Regions from separate parts of the Shewanella sp. KJ2020 genome, predicted to be linked through region 1. Evidence: predicted binding sites of a transcription regulator. Region 1 holds the regulator's gene; the other holds the start of a gene.
The links. The regulator MetJ, encoded in region 1, represses methionine synthesis genes. The targets are predictions, from matches to a motif close to TAGACGTCTAGACGTCTA.

Region 1 (3,420 bases):
CACAAGATCATCACTATGACCGTGGGTTAACAGGATATGGGCGACTCGACGATAACAATCGGCATCCGCTAAACTGGAGCCACCAAATTTATGTAAGTGACAACGTGCCATCTATTATTCCTCTACTGACAAGCCGCAGCGGCGGCTAATCCTGCTTGAATATCTGCAACTAAATCGGCGGCATCTTCAATACCCACCGATAAACGTAATAGGGTGTCCTTAATGCCCGCCTCGAAGCGCGCCTGCGGCTCCATGGCTCTGTGGGTCATAGTGGCGGGCACGGCCACTAAACTTTCGACGCCACCTAAACTTTCCGCCACGCTAAATAAGCTGAGTGCACCTAAAAAGGCCACCACTTCGGCCTCGCCGCCCTTAAGCTCAAAACTCAGCATAGCGCCAAAGCCCTTCTGTTGCTTGGCGGCAATCGCGTGACCTGGATGATCCGCAAGCCCTGGGTAATAAACTTTACTCACCACAGGGCTTTGGGTTAATACCTCAACAATGCGCTGGGCATTGGCTTGATGCTCGCGAATGCGCACAGCGAGAGTGCGTAGGCCGCGCAGGGTTAAGTAACTATCAAATGCTGAGCCCGTTAAACCTAGAGTGTTCGACCACCAATGTAAGCTTTCACCGATTTGTGCATCTTTGGCGACCACAGCGCCGCCAACCACATCGCTGTGACCATTGATATATTTAGTAGTGGAGTGGATAACGATATCCGCGCCTAACAATAGGGGTTGTTGCAATATCGGCGATAAAAAGGTGTTATCAACCACCACCAGTGCGCCGACCTCATGGCTCGCCTTGGCAATGGCTTCGATATCCACCACACGCAATAACGGGTTCGATGGGGTTTCGAGCCACACCATCTTAGGATTCTGCGCGATAGCGGCGGCTAACGCTTGGCTGTCGGTTTGATCGACCACAATCAGCTTAAACTGGCCTTTCTTCGCCAAGTTGGTAAATAAACGGTAGGAACCGCCGTAACAATCGTGGGGCACGACCAATAGATCATCGGGGCCAAGCAAAGTCGCCACTAAGGTAATGGCCGCCATGCCAGTGCAGGTCACTATGCCAGTCGCGCCCTTTTCTAATTGGGCTAATGCTTCACCTAAAATGCAGCGAGTTGGATTGCCTGAACGGCTGTAATCAAATTCGCGGGGATTTTTATGACCATCGAAGGCGTAATTAGTCGACAAATAAATCGGTGGCACAACTGCGCCATATTGAGTATCGCTTTCGATACCCTGACGCACTGCCAGTGTGGCTAATTGACGCTCTGCCATGGGTGGACTCCTAAATTCGGTAGACTGATAGAGATGTCTGGACGTCTAAATGTACCTAAGCCCAACCCTATCGTCAATAGGCGTTAAGACGTTTAGACGTCTAAACATAAAGAAATCTGTTTGCAATCCCCAAGAAATAGTAGCAATAATTTGACTGTTGTTTGTAAGGGTTTAAAATCTGCCCCGAATTTAGCGTTATAACAGGTGAGTCAATGACTGAATGGAATGGGGAATACATCAGCCCCTATGCTGAACATGGCAAGAAGAATGAACAAGTAAAAAAAATTACTGTGTCTATTCCGCTCAAGGTGCTTAAGGTCCTCACGGACGAACGTACTCGTCGTCAGGTCAATAATTTGCGTCACGCCACCAACAGCGAGCTGTTGTGTGAGGCATTCTTGCATGCCTATACAGGCCAGCCATTGCCTGATGATGCCGACCTCTCAAAGGACTGCCCCGACAGTATTCCAGCAGAAGCTAAACGCCTGATGGACGAAATGGGAATAGAGTGGGAAGACATGGAGTAACGCTCAGGCGTCCATAATCCTGCCGTAACTAATTATTAGGGATCGTTAATGCTCATCCACTGTGGTGGGCTAAAGTAACGATCCCTATTTTGTTTTGATGGAATCCTATGTTTTCCTTGATAGATCCACAAACGCTTGCCATCGCGTCTGTGATTGTGTTTTTAGGGGCCCTCACCCAGAGTCTGATTGGCTTTGGCCTTGCCGTGGTTGCCAGCCCTTTACTCTATATTGTCGATCCCCAATTAGTGCCCGCCCCCGTAATTGTGATGGGATTTTCCATCGCGCTACTCACCCTATTGCGTGAGCGCGGCCACTTAGAATTCAATGGCTTGCAATATGCGCTCCTAGGTCGCGTGCCCGGCGGTTTTATCGGCGCAAGCCTATTGCTATTTGCACCTCAAGCTATCCTTGGCCTTGCGATTGCCGCCATTGTGACTGTCGCAGTTATCCTCAGCCTGTATAAATTCAGCCTGCCGGTAAATAAGAAAACCCTCTTCGGCGCGGGTGTCGTCTCGGGGATTTTTGGCAATATTGCCGCTATTGGTGGGCCGCCGATGGCAATTTTATTATCGGGTAAAGATGCCTCGCAATTTCGTGCCGCACTATCGGCCTTCTTTATCTTTAGTTCGACCATTGCCTTGGCGATTCTTGGGGTGACGGGCCTACTCGAAATCAAGCACTTTTGGCTGTCGCTAATGCTATTGCCCTCGGTCTTTTTAGGCTATCTCGTGGCGGGCAAACTGGTGGGAAATGTGGATAAACATAAGACCAAGATGGCGACCTTAGCCCTCTGCGCTATCAGCGCCTTAGTGCTCACGGTCAAATCAGTGATTGAGTTATTACCGCAATAACCTCCTGCCAATTGCAACCAATCGCAGCCATAAAAAAAGCACCGTTTAACGGTGCTTTTTGTTGCTGTGGATACGAGCTGTCATCCATTCGAGCATCACTTAATCGCATTTAAGTGATACTTATTGCTCTAGCATCAATACGTTAGCTTAAGTAGCTTTGGCCCGCATACACAATAAAGTGTCTTAAGGCGAGTACGCCCGTTAAGCTCGCACAGGCCACCATAATCATCGCGCCCTTAGTGTGGCGAGTCGCGGCGGGTAGTAGCATAAACAGCAACGGAATACCAAAGCCAATTCCGACAACGCCTATCCAGAACACGCTTGCCCATAACCCAGAAGTTAACGATGCTAAGGCCGCAGCCGCCGCGCCGCCCTTAAAGTACAAGGCGCAGAACAACATAAACAGGAACATGATTTCGATTGCCATCACTGGCAATTCTAAGCCATGCATTTTGGCTAAGGTCTTGTCGTGGCTATCGGTCTTAAACAACAAGAGTGCCAGTACCGCATTTGCCGCAGCGCCCGCCGATAGACCTGACACTAAAAACAGCGCAGGCAGTACCGCAGTGTTGAGCATAGGATAAGCATTCATCGCCGAAATTAAGAAGCCAGTGTAAGCCCCTACGCCAATGGCGAGGACAAACAACAATACTTCCATTAGCTTTCTAAATGGCATAAGTAACTTAGCGATAGGCGTTAAGAAACCCAAACCCCATTTTGGTAAGTCATCCCGCAGCACAATAATGGCGTATGCAA
Region 2 (3,420 bases), on a different contig from region 1:
CCTATGCCGATGCACTGACTTCGGGCTATGTGCATGCCATCGATTTAATCAGTCCCTATGTGGCCGATTTAGAAAATGTGATTGATATGCAAGCCATTGCGAAAGCTAAGCTTAAGCTAGGCGTCGATCCATTAGGCGGCTCGGGTATCCATTATTGGGCTCCGATTGCTAAGCACTATGGTATTGATATCACCCTAGTGAATGATAAAGTCGACCCAAGTTTTAGTTTTATGCCACTGGATAAGGACGGCAAGATCCGCATGGATTGCTCGTCTCCCTATGCGATGGCCGGTTTGCTCGCCCATAAAGATGCCTTCGATTTATGTGTCGGTAATGATCCCGACTACGACAGACACGGTATCGTGTGTCCAGGCACAGGGCTGATGGACCCCAATCACTATTTAGCGGTAGCGATTGATTATCTGCTGACCCATAGACCGAATTGGAGCGATAGCTTAGCCATAGGTAAAACCCTGGTATCGAGTGCGCTTATCGACAAAATTTGTGCTTTCCACGGTAAAAAATTGCTCGAAGTGCCCGTGGGCTTTAAGTGGTTTGTCGATGGATTAGCCGAGGCAACTGTTGCATTTGGTGGTGAGGAGAGTGCGGGAGCGGCATTTTTACGCCGTGATGGCACGACTTGGTGTACCGATAAGGATGGTTTTATTTTGGTACTTTTGGCCGCAGAAATGCTCGCGGTCACGGGGAAAACCCCGGGGCAACGTCATCAGGAATTAGTAGCCCAATTTGGCCAAAGCTTTTATAAGCGTATAGACAGCCCGATTAGCCTTGAAAATAAAGCCAAATTTGCCAAACTCAATGCAGATACCTTAAATGCAACTGAACTTGCGGGTGAGAAAATTGAAGCGGTATTGACCCATGCGCCGGGCAACAATGCATCGATTGGCGGCATTAAAGTGACGACGGCCAACGGTTGGTTTGCGGCGCGCCCATCGGGCACCGAAGCCTTATTTAAGATCTACGGTGAAAGCTTTATTAGCGAGCAGCATTTAGCTGAGATCATTAAGGATGCGCAGGCATTAATTGATAAGGCGCTAAACGCTTAAGTGAGCTTTTCAGAGATAAAAGTGAGCTTTTGAAAGATAAAAAAACGCACTCAGGTTAACCCATGAGTGCGTTTTTTATTTGGCCCGATTTAAGGCCAACGCGTATTAGTACTCGATATGACAACTGGGTAAGTTATTCTTATCAATATAATTTTGATGATATTCTTCCGCCACATGGAATTGCTGTAGTGGCACTATCTCAGTCACTATATGACGCAGTCCCCAACGGCCAGAGCGGGCAAAGGCGAGTTTGGAGGCCTCGGCAATGGCTTTTTGTTCACGGTCGTGGAAGAAAATGGTGCTGCGGTACTGAGTACCAATATCGCCGCCTTGCATGTTCAGGCTAGTGGGATTGTGGTTTTTCCAAAACACGTCGAGTAAGTCTTCATAGCTGACAACAGCGGGATCAAATTCCACTTGCACCACTTCGGCATGGCCTGTGTTGCCTTTTTTCACTTCTTCATAGATGGTCGCGGCGTTATTGCCGCCCATATATCCGCAGGTGGCATTCGATACGCCGTTCACTTGCCTAAAAAAATACTCCACGCCCCAGAAACAGCCGGCACCAAAGGTTGCTAACGCCATAATTAAATCCAATAGAAGTCTAGATGGCTAAGGATTGTGATTAATCTCCTGCCTAAAAGCAAGTATCGGAATGAAAATTTATCCCATACTGAACGCTGCCACCGATCCGCTGAGCTTTTGTTATCAACCGGGTTAGCTAAGTTTTTTACTTCAAAATTCAGTTGTATGACCAGAATGACCGAGATACGCCCTAAAAACTTGTGTTAGTATTGATGCGCTTTTAAAGGTGGGTATAGCCAATTGCCGTCATGCACGGTTTTATTGCACTTGATACTGAGTTTTATTGAACTGAATACTGACCTTTAGCACACCATTATAAGGAGAATTCTGTGTTACAAGCTCTGTTAGATTCAAAGGATTTTTTAGCCTTGACCCTCGCCAATCCCGAGTGCCTCGGCGATGAATTCAGCTTTACACTGGGGGAGCATACCCGAGTGGAAGTATGGGATACGGGGGTGATTGTCTTTGAACCAGCCCAAAGCGAAGGTAAAGATATTATCCTCTCCTGCGGTGTCCATGGTAATGAAACCGCCCCGATTGAACTCTGTAATACCTTAATCAAACAGCTTCTCCAGCAAAAAATCATCGCTAAGCAGCGCACGCTATTTCTTATCGGCAACCCATTAGCCATCAACAACGGCACCCGAATTATTGATGAGAACATGAATCGTCTCTTTAGCGGCGAACATTCCAATCCACCGGGCTTAGTCAATCCTGAACGGGTGCGGGCGAAAAAGCTTGAAGCCTATGTGGACAGATTTTTTACCGCAGTGGCAGAGAGTCGGCATCGTATTCACTACGACTTACACACGGCGATGCGCGCCTCAAAGCATGAAAAGTTTGCTATTTATCCCTATCGTCCTGGCCGCGCCTATAGCGGCGAGCAAATTATGTTTTTAGCGGCAAGTGGCATCGATACTGTGCTGTTTCACCACGAGCCGACCACGACATTTAGCTATTTTTCCTCCGAATGTTACGGCGCCGACGCTTTTACCATTGAGTTAGGCAAGGTCTATCCCATGGGGCAAAACGATATGACGCGTTTTATTGCCACCCAAGAGATGTTTATGCGCTTGATCACCGCTAAGCCATTGGAGCTAGATGCATTTGATGTCGAGAAGGTCAACTTGTATCAAGTGTGTCGCGTCATCAATAAACATTTCGATGATTTTGAATTTACCTTCGCCACCGATGTCGAAAATTTCAGATCTTTCCCTAGGGGCTTTGTGCTTGCGCGGGAAGGTGGGCAAGAAATCAAAGTAGAACAAGAATTTGAAGCCATAGTATTTCCCAATGCTAAGGTGCCTATTGGTAATCGAACCGTGATTTGCCTGATCCCCGCAGTCAATCCGAACGTTCGCTAAGGTTGTAAAGCAATATATACATCCAATCCGGGGATAACTTGCGGTTCGAACTGTGCCAACGGTTGATAGGTAGTTTACGTTAACGTAATGTTCGTCCGGCATATTCGTATAAATTAGGCGCCGCAAACCTTTTGCGGTGTAACGAGATAACAAGAGCACAATATGAGCAAAGCAACACTCAACACTGATACAGTGCACCGTGTCGGCTTCTTGGATAAGGCATCGCTTCACATTCCTATCCTGAGAATTCTACAGGCCGATGGCACTACCTATGAAACCGCGGTTTTGCCTGTAATAGATGAAGCCTTAGCCACCAAAATTTACGATACCTGTGTGTTCACTCGGGTACTCGATGAACGTATGTTAGGTGCCCAACGTCAAGGGCGCATCAGCTTCTATATGAC

Region 2: the regulator MetJ is predicted to act here: its motif matches at 1,665-1,682, upstream of msrA (peptide-methionine (S)-S-oxide reductase MsrA).

Annotation. Positions count from the first base shown of each region.
Region 1 covers NZ_JAKUKD010000015.1:317,860-321,279, forward strand. The annotation lists gene MJO46_RS10415 (bifunctional aspartate kinase/homoserine dehydrogenase II) at 1-111, opposite strand, end outside; gene metB (cystathionine gamma-synthase) at 123-1,286, opposite strand; gene metJ (met regulon transcriptional regulator MetJ) at 1,499-1,813, shown strand; gene MJO46_RS10430 (sulfite exporter TauE/SafE family protein) at 1,921-2,664, shown strand; gene nrfD (NrfD/PsrC family molybdoenzyme membrane anchor subunit) at 2,807-3,420, opposite strand, start outside.
Region 2 covers NZ_JAKUKD010000005.1:54,258-57,677, reverse strand. The annotation lists gene pgm (phosphoglucomutase (alpha-D-glucose-1,6-bisphosphate-dependent)) at 1-1,067, shown strand, start outside; gene msrA (peptide-methionine (S)-S-oxide reductase MsrA) at 1,173-1,652, opposite strand; gene astE (succinylglutamate desuccinylase) at 1,982-3,016, shown strand; gene MJO46_RS03145 (thiamine pyrophosphate-dependent dehydrogenase E1 component subunit alpha) at 3,179-3,420, shown strand, end outside.